Regions from separate parts of the Colwellia sp. NW0002-52-1 genome, predicted to be linked through region 3. Evidence: predicted binding sites of a transcription regulator. Region 3 holds the regulator's gene; each other region holds the start of a gene.

Region 1 (3,291 bases), on a different contig from region 3:
GGTCTTGTAATTATCTCTTTTTAATGATGAAAAAGTAGAATACTTAATTAATAAAATTGGCATAACTTGTATGTCTGTAACTGAACAATACCAACAACTCATTGAACTTAACAAGCTTAAGCCCGATAACGAGCAATACAAAGCAGCACTCGCTTTAGATGATCTTTCTAGAAAATTAATGTGTGCACAAAAGCCAAAACCAATCCTTTTCAAAATAAATAACTTATTCACTAAACATGAGCCCATTCAAGGATTATATTTTCATGGACGAGTAGGTCGTGGCAAAACCATGCTAATGGATTTATTTTATCAACAGCTGAAAATAAAACGGAAGAGACGTATTCATTTTCACCATTTTATGGAGAATGTGCACCAACAGTTAAAAGACTTTAGTGGTAAAGATAATCCGTTAATGTTGATAGCAAAGCTATGGTCTACACAAGTTGATATACTTTGTTTCGATGAATTCTTTGTAAATGATATTGGTGATGCCATGCTATTAGCGGGTTTACTTAAAACCATGTTATCAAACGGTATTACTTTAGTGGCAACGTCAAACTGTCCACCAAAAGAACTCTATAAAAATGGCTTACAACGTGAAAGGTTTTTACCAACAATTGATGTAATTAATCATTACTGCCAAGTTATTTCAATTGATGGACCTACGGATCATCGGTTATTAATTTCAGAAACTCAACAATATAAATATCGTGATTACTCTATTGGTAACGACATTGAGCATAACTTTTTAGTCGATTATTTTAATAAATTATCTCTAGGGAATATTCGTTGTAACGATTATATAGTCATTAATAATAGAAATATTAACTTTAGATCTCGTAGTGATAACACAATTTGGTTCGATTTTATGGCGCTCTGCTCTGGGCCTAGAAGCCAAAGAGACTACATTAAACTAGCGGATAATTTTAAAAATGTACTGGTAAGTAATGTCCCTCAATTTAATGGTAAATTAATTCCGGCGGTATTTTCGGGTGTTGAAGATGGCTATCAACGAAGTGGTGTTGTTATGGGACAATTAAGAGGTTTAGACGATGAAGCTCGTCGCTTTATAGCACTTGTTGATGAATTTTACGATCGAGGTATTCGCTTAATTATAACCGCAGATGTTGATATCGCTGAACTTTATCAAGGTACACAACTGAATTTCGAGTTTGCCCGTTGCATGTCACGTCTTTTTGAAATGCAGCGATTATCTTATTCTTAAGTAAAGTTACCCCCGAAATCATACGACTTGTTAAACTCACCATAAAGTTAATAATTTCACTAAATTATAGTTAATTACATTTATCCTAAAAATAACTTTTATTTCTTACCTATTGATAATTATATGTTTTTAATTTTGGCATCCGTTTTGTAAATAGAATACTAACTAGCGATTTCAAAAGTCTTAAGTCGCTTTAGAAAGATTTAATTTATAAGGAAGATTAAAATGAAAACATTGATTGCTACAGCACTAATAATGACCAGCACATTAACTTATGCCCACGATAATTCTTTTTCTAGTGATTCATGCGATGTTGAGTTAAATGGAGGCATTAATATCAGTGCAAATGAAATTGTATTCTCTAAAAATAAATCACCTCTTTATACCATAACAAACAACAACACTTTATTGATTAAGGGGGAAGAAATTGCTTTAACAACTCAACAAAAATCAATGTTAAACGATTACTCTAGTCATATTAGAGATGTTGTGCCTGAAGTTAAAAATATTGCCTTAGATGCGATAGACTTAGCAATTGATGGCGTTAATTTAGCGTTTAATGAATTATTAGGTAAAGGTAACAATGTAAGCGCTGATCTAACCACGCAATTAACTTACATACGAACTGAAGTAGAAGCGGAATTCGGTAATCAAAATAACTTTTATATCGATGAAGATGGCTTTTCTGGCAAAGACTTTTTTGGTGAAGATTTTGAACAAAGAATTGAATCAGCGGTAGAGAGTACGATTAAAAATTCTTTAGGGACCGTTATGATTGCGGTAGGCCAAGAGTTATTATTTTCTGGCGGTGACATGGATGCCTTCGAAGCTAAAATGGAAAATTTTGGCGAGCGTATAGGTAATGAAATGGAGAATCGTAGTACAGACATAGAAAAACGTGGTGAAGCTTTATGTCAGTCAATTATTGTTATCGATGAAATGGAAGCGCAATTAAGAAATAGTATTGATGAGATATCTGACTACGACTTTATTACAGCGAGTACAAGCAAGCATAACAATTCGATCTAAATCATTGTACTCAAAAGATTAATATCTCATAGTTTTACTCACTTTAAAGCGTAACCTAACTTAGGTTGCGCTTTTTTATTGCCAACGCATTAGGTGCACGTTAAAGTAGCGCCCTCAATCGCTCTGACAAATATTTTATGCACGCTGTACAGCAACTTCATCAATATCGTAAAAGCTTAAGTACCACTACCTATAAATCAAGAGGTCAGCGCGTTATACGCTGCGAACTTTGTCGTTTAGCCGTACCTTTTTGTATTTGCGAGTTAGCACCTAAAGTGAACTCTGATGCTGGATTTTTGATGCTAATGTACGACACTGAAGTATTAAAACCGAGTAATACCGGTAAATTAATTGCAGATTTAATTCCTGACAGTTTTGCTTTTCTTTGGTCGAGAACCGAAGTCAACCCTGAGATTATTGCCTTAATAAATGATCCTATGTGGCAACCGATGATCGTATTTCCTAAAGCCTATGCGGGTGAAAATCGCGAAATATTTGATAATAAAATAACTCTGAGCTCAGGAAAAAGACCATTATTTATCATGCTAGATGGCAGTTGGCGAGAAGCTAAAAAAATGTTTCGACGTAGTCCATATTTGCAAGATTTGCCTGTTGTGTCATTTACGCCAAAAACACCATCAGATTCAGCTGAATTGAGCTCTCGCTACCAAATACGTTTGGCGGCAAATAATACTGAATTAGCCACGGCTGAAGTTGCTGCGCAGGTATTGTCATTAATGGGTGAGCAAACCAATGCCGACTTGCTTGATTTGTGGTTCGATGTTTTTAGCTATCAATACCAACGCGGTGTATGCCAAGTAAATAAAGCAAACCCAAATGCGGTTGCCGATTACACTAAGTTTGCTGACCTAAATAACATTAAATTGGCAAAAGATATTTAGCGCTAAATTATCACGATAAATAGGTTTGCTCTAAAAGCTTACTTTAAATGCATGAAAACACTGCAGCTTAAGCAAAACTATTTTATAATAACGAACAATATAGAAACGAGGTTAATTTATGAAGATATGTGGTGT
Region 2 (3,291 bases), on a different contig from region 3:
GCACATTTTTGTATCAAAATACCTTTACTAGTAGGGGATAGTACACCTTTAAAAGCCTCGGAAAATACCCAAACAACATTTATGTCTAAGGAGCTTAGTAATGACCACAAGTAAAATTATGGTAGTTGAAGACGATGCTGGACTTAGAGAAGCACTCGTTGATACTTTACTATTAGCAGGCTACCAATGTGTAGCTGTTAACTCTGGTGAAGACGCCTTAATAAAACTGAAGTCGCATGCCGTTGATCTAGTGGTTAGCGATGTTCAAATGGGCGGCATGTCAGGACTATCGTTATTAAAAAGTATTCGTAATAGTTATCCTAAATTACCCGTTTTAATTATGACAGCTTATGGCACCATTGATGATGCCGTACAAGCGATGCGAGATGGTGCCTGTAATTATATGGCTAAACCTTTTGCACCAGAAGTTTTACTTAATATGGTCAGTCAGTATGTGCCATTGCAAGTAAACGACGGATTCGATCCAGTTGTGGCTGACGCTCAAAGTATTGAATTACTTAGGCTAGCGAAAAAGGTAGCCAACACAGAAGCATCGGTTATGGTGCTGGGTCCTAGTGGATCAGGTAAAGAAGTGCTAGCACAGTATATCCATAACTCTTCTCCGCGCAACCAAGCGCCTTTTGTCGCAATTAATTGTGCGGCAATTCCAGAGAATATGCTTGAAGCAACGCTATTTGGTTATGAAAAAGGCGCATTTACTGGCGCTATTCAGGCTAGTCCTGGTAAGTTTGAACAAGCTCAAGGTGGTACCATTTTACTTGATGAAATTACCGAAATGGATTTAGGCCTACAAGCCAAAATTCTTCGCGTATTGCAAGAGCGTGAAGTCGAACGTATTGGCGGTCGTAAAACTATTAATTTAGATGTTAGGGTAATCGCTACCAGTAACCGTGACTTAAAAGATGCGGTAAAAGAAGGCGTATTTAGAGAAGATTTATATTACCGACTTAATGTGTTCCCATTAACATGGTTACCGTTGAATGAACGTCGAGATGATATTTTACCGCTAGCGACGCATTTAATTTCACGTATTTGTCAAAAAGATGGCAATGTCATCCCAGAGTTCACACCAGCTGCTCGCAGTAAATTACTGGCATATACCTGGCCTGGTAATGTTCGAGAGTTAGACAATGTTATTCAACGTGCACTCATTTTACAAAGCGATCGTTGTATTGATGCAAACGACTTATTGATTGATAACTTTGAAACACCACAAGTACAAAGCGAAGAAGCTAGTGTAGATAAAGCCGACAAACTGGGCAGTGAGCTTAAACTGCAAGAGCATCAAATAATTTTAGATACTTTGCATGCTTGCAGAGGCAGTCGCAAAGATGTTGCTGAACGCTTGGGGATCAGTCCGCGAACTTTACGTTATAAAATTGCGCGTATGCGTGATAGTGGTATTCAGATCCCAGCTTAATATTTGTGTAATTATCGACATCTTGTTGATAAATTAGTAGCTAAAATTTTAAAAACGACGAATTCATCGTCGTTTTTTTTGTTTTTGATGTTTAACGTTTTTTATTGATTTTTAAGTGTTTTATTTTATGCTTAGACACTTATAACGCCTATTTTAACTCTCGTTTTATTGAATTATATAGCTTGGCACTATGCTTGCTTTAATCCTAGGTAATAGTAAGTAACAAGAAATTGACGCAAGCGAGATAGCCATGGATATCAAAACTAATTCTTTATACGCCCAGATGCAAAGTATGTCGATGGAAGCAATGGGAAATCGCCTTCCTATTGGTGAAGAAAATGGTATGGGCACACCGCCGGTAAGTAAAGCGGGTGGCGACTTTGGTAGCTTGTTAAAAGACGCAATAAATAATGTAAATGAACTACAACAAGATGTTGGTGCAAAGCGCACAGCGTTTGAAATGGGTGACCGCAGCGTTACCTTAGCCGACACTATGATTGCCGCTTCAAAAGCAGGTATTGCTTTCGATGCTACCGTTCAAGTAAGAAATAAGTTTGTTGAAGCTTATAAAGAAATTATGAGCATGCCGGTTTAGCTCCCATAGCTAAAAATAAAAAGATATTTAAGCGGAGATAAATCAGTGGCCGATACAACAGATAATACAAATTTAATGCTAGCCGATGGAAGCAATGACCTAGTAGCTAATGACAGTGGAAATGACTCTGTTGGCGAGCAAAAGTCGGGCTTAGCTGCTGCTATGGGGAATGTTGATTTTCTTCGTCAAATGACGATAGTAATTGCACTTGCTATTTGTTTCGCCATTGCAGTTTTTGTCATCATGTTGGCTAATCAGCCAGAATATCGCTTTTTAACTAAATTGCCAACCGAGCAATTAATTAAAACCATGGACTTTCTTGACAGTAATAAAGTGGAATATCGTCAAGAAAACAACACCATATCTGTTGAAAGCGATGAATATCAAAACGTTAAACTTATGCTTGCTCGAGAAGGCCTTACTGACGCACCTACTCAAGGTAGTGAAATTCTTATGCAGGATATGGGCTTTGGTGTGAGTCAACGTCTTGAGGGTGAGCGTTTAAAACACTCAAGAGAGCAACAACTTGCTCGTACCATTGAAGAATTGAAATCTATTTCACGTGCTCGCGTTTTATTAGCTATTCCGCGAGAAAACGTCTTTGCAAAACGCGAGAAAAACCCTTCAGCAACTGTTGTACTAACCTTACGTCGCGGTCGCTTGTTATCTGAAGAAGAAGTAGATGCCGTAGTTGATATTGTCGCTTCAGCCGTTCAAAACCTTGATCCAAATCGCGTAACGGTTACTGATCAAAATGGTAGATTATTAAATTCGGGCTCACAAGACTCTGTTTCATCTCGTTCTCGAAAAGAATTTGAAATAGAACAAAAACGTGAATCAGAATATATGGATAAAATTGATTCAATTTTAATTCCCGTTGTCGGCCTTGGTAATTACACCGCACAAGTTGATGTTGCGATGGACTTTACGAATACCGAAGAAACACAACGTCGTTATAATTCAGACTTACCAGCACTTCGTAGTGAAATGAAAGTTGAAGATAGCACAATAGGTGGCATGCTTGGCGGCATTCCTGGTGCGTTATCTAATCAACCACCGCTTGATAGTAATATCCCAGAAAATGCTACAGGTACAGGTCAACAAACGACTATGCCAGGACGTAAACATTCTGAGTCAACTCGCAATTATGAACTAGACGAAGCCATAAGTTATACTAAGCAGCAAACGGGCATTATCCATCGTATTAGTGTTTCTGTTGCTTTAGATTATATACCGGGTGTTAATGCAGAAGGTG
Region 3 (3,291 bases):
ATTTATATTGCTAAAGGCTCTCCAGCAACTTTTGAACAGACATTGCAAGACGGTAGCCCAATCAACTTACAAGCAAATGAAATTAGATATGAGCCACACAAAAATACCGTTGTAATTTCTGGTAATGCTTTGCTGCGTCAAGAAGGCAGTGAAGTTAGCGGCAGTAAAATTACTTATAACTTTGAAACTGAGTATGTGAATGCCGAAAGTTTAGAAAATGCCAAAGTTGAAACTGTGCTACAACCTAAAAATAAAACTGAATTGCCAAAAAAATCTAAGGAAAAGCAAGAGTAAATGTCTATTTCAACCTTATCAGCCACCGGACTTGCTAAAGCTTATAAAGGCAGAAAAGTCGTTAAAAATGTCAGTATGAAAGTTTCTGCTGGGCAAATTGTTGGTTTATTAGGACCTAATGGCGCAGGTAAAACTACTTCATTTTATATGATTGTTGGATTAGTCAATAACGACAGTGGTTCCATAGTATTAAATGATGAAGATCTGACTTTGTTGCCAATGCATGAGCGTGCTCGAAAAGGTATTGGCTATTTACCTCAAGAAGCTTCAATTTTTCGTAAACTTACGGTTTATGACAACATTATGGCCATTTTACAAACGCGTAAAGCATTAAATGATGTAGAGCGAGAAGAAAAGCTTGAACATTTACTCGAAGAATTTAACATCAGTCATATCAAAGACAACTTAGGTATGAGTTTATCTGGCGGTGAACGCAGACGCGTTGAAATAGCACGAGCATTAGCTGCAGATCCAAAGTTTATCCTGCTTGATGAACCTTTTGCGGGTGTTGACCCTATTTCGGTAGGTGATATAAAAAAAATTATCCTACACTTAAAAGAACGCGGCATCGGTATCTTAATTACCGATCATAACGTTAGAGAAACTCTTGATGTTTGTGAGCATGCTTATATTGTTAGTCATGGTGAGCTTATCGCAGAGGGAAACTCTAATGAAATACTTGCAAATCAACACGTAAGAGATGTATACCTAGGTGAACAATTCACGTTATAGTGAGTAACATAATCACGCGGTAATACTATCATGTACTTGAACAGGGAAATGAAAACGTAAATGCGTCCTACTCTGCAACTCCGTATCGGACAACAATTAACGATGACCCCGCAATTGCAGCAGGCTATAAAGCTGTTGCAATTATCAACTTTGGATTTACAACAAGAAATTCAAGAAGCTCTTGAAAGTAATCCACTCCTTGAAGTTGACGAATCGCCAGATAATAATTCAGAAAGTACTCCTGATCACCTCGAAGAAGGTTACTCTGCAGGTGTTAATGAGAGTGCTGAAATATCATCAGATGGCAGCGAAGACTCTGCACCAACAATTGATGAGATAAGCTCTTCAGAAGGCTTAGCAAAAACTGACATTCCTGAAGAATTAAACGGTGATACAACCTGGGATGACAATTTCAGCGCAAGTGCGAGTAGTGGCGGTGTGGGCGTTGCTTCAGAAGACTACACCTATCAGGGTGAAACTAAAGATTCCTTACAAGACCACCTAATTTGGCAGATGGAGCTCACTCCTTTTAGCGATACCGATAGAGCCATTGCTGTTGCTATTATTGAGGCCGTAGACGAAGCAGGATACTTAACCGTTAGCGCAGAAGAAATACTAGAAAGTGTTGGCATTGATGATGTAGAGCTCGACGAGATTGAAGCTGTACTGAAACGAATCAATGTTTTTGACCCGGTTGGAGTAGCTGCTCGCTCAATTCCTGAATGTTTGCTTATTCAACTTAACCAGTTTTCAAAAGATACGCCGTGGCTCGCTGAAAGCAAACTAGCCGTTACCGAGTTTATCGACTTACTTGGTAATCGTGATTATCGCCAGCTTATGCGTAAATTACGCATAAAGGAAGATCAATTACGCGAAGTTATCCGTTTAATCCAATCTTTAGACCCTCGTCCGGGTGATAGCGTAATCAAAAGTGAAGAACAATATGTTATTCCTGACGTATCTGTTGAAAAGAAAAATGGCCGCTGGACCGTTGAACTCAATCCAGATACCGCGCCAAAGTTATCGGTAAACCAGCAATATGCAGCTATGTCTCGCACGATGAAATCATCTGCAGATAGCCAATTTATTCGTTCAAATTTACAAGAAGCTAAATGGTTTATCAAAAGCCTAGAGAGCAGAAACGACACCCTATTAAAAGTGTCTAATTGTATTGTACAGCGCCAGCAAGGCTTCTTTGAACATGGCCCTGAAGCTATGCGCCCTATGGTTCTAAATGATATTGCCGAAGCCGTAGATATGCATGAATCAACTATTTCTCGTGTTACTACACAGAAGTATATGCATACACCCCGGGGAATTTTCGAGCTAAAATACTTCTTCTCAAGCCATGTAAGTACCGAAAATGGTGGTGAATGTTCATCAACTGCTATTCGTGAACTGATTAAAAAACTTGTCGCCGCAGAAATACCTGCAAAACCATTAAGTGATAGTAAAATTGCTGATGTATTAGCAGAGCAAGGTATAAAGGTAGCAAGGCGTACCATTGCCAAGTATCGAGAGTCACTTTCCATACCGCCATCAAATCAACGTAAAAGCTTACTGTAGGCGGTTGCATTCACCCAAAAGAGGAATTAAGCATATGCAAATTAATCTTAGTGGACACCATGTCGATGTTACCGACTCATTACGTGATTATGTAAATGAAAAGTTCGAGAAACTGGAGCGCCATTTTGAACATATAAATAATGTTCATGTGGTTTTAACCGTAGAAAAGTTAAATCAAATTGCTGAGTCAACGGTGCATTTAAGTGGCTCAGAAGTACATGCGAAAGCGGAGCATAATGATATGTATGTTTCAATTGATGCATTAATTGATAAATTAGATCGCCAAATATTGAAATACAAAGGCAAAATCAACAAACATTAGCGCCATGTCGCTTTAGGTTTTATAAGTTTATGAAGTTGCAAGACATCTTAACTCTAGACTGCACTATTTGTGCTGCTCCGGGTTCCAGTAAAAAACGTATTCTAGAATACTTAAGTAGTCTGGCTGCCGAAAAATTGCCTGAACATGATACATTTCAGCTTTTAGAGAGCCTTGTAAAGCGCGAGAGAATGGGTACAACAGGTATAGGAAATGGCATAGCAATACCACATGGACGCATAGACAATACCTGTCAACCGGTTGCCGTTGTTATTACAACAGAAGAGCCCATTGACTTTGACGCTATAGATAATCGCCCTGTAGATATTTTTATCGCGCTATTTGTGCCTGAAAACGAATGTCAGAATCACCTATGTACT

What was found. The regulator sigma-54, encoded in region 3, starts transcription at its own class of promoters, with help from an activator protein. The targets are predictions, from matches to a motif close to GTTGGCACGNNNNTNGNNT.
Region 1: a site for sigma-54 is predicted at 1,360-1,378, ahead of AC27H3_RS12240 (DUF2884 family protein). Genes of this name have one in related genera too.
Region 2: a site for sigma-54 is predicted at 1,623-1,641, ahead of fliE (flagellar hook-basal body complex protein FliE). Genes of this name have one in related genera too.

What each region holds. Positions count from the first base shown of each region.
Region 1 covers NZ_BAAJLU010000012.1:465-3,755, reverse strand. Annotated here, with positions in the region: gene zapE (cell division protein ZapE) at 71-1,225, shown strand; gene AC27H3_RS12240 (DUF2884 family protein) at 1,451-2,254, shown strand; gene AC27H3_RS12235 (tRNA-uridine aminocarboxypropyltransferase) at 2,392-3,156, shown strand; gene AC27H3_RS12230 (DUF3010 family protein) at 3,275-3,291, shown strand, end outside.
Region 2 covers NZ_BAAJLU010000013.1:53,460-56,750, forward strand. Annotated here, with positions in the region: gene AC27H3_RS13050 (sensor histidine kinase) at 1-114, shown strand, start outside; gene AC27H3_RS13055 (sigma-54-dependent transcriptional regulator) at 101-1,441, shown strand; gene fliE (flagellar hook-basal body complex protein FliE) at 1,692-2,036, shown strand; gene fliF (flagellar basal-body MS-ring/collar protein FliF) at 2,082-3,291, shown strand, end outside.
Region 3 covers NZ_BAAJLU010000002.1:241,586-244,876, forward strand. Annotated here, with positions in the region: gene lptA (lipopolysaccharide transport periplasmic protein LptA) at 1-294, shown strand, start outside; gene lptB (LPS export ABC transporter ATP-binding protein) at 295-1,026, shown strand; gene AC27H3_RS03805 (RNA polymerase factor sigma-54) at 1,087-2,592, shown strand; gene hpf (ribosome hibernation-promoting factor, HPF/YfiA family) at 2,627-2,914, shown strand; gene ptsN (PTS IIA-like nitrogen regulatory protein PtsN) at 2,944-3,291, shown strand, end outside.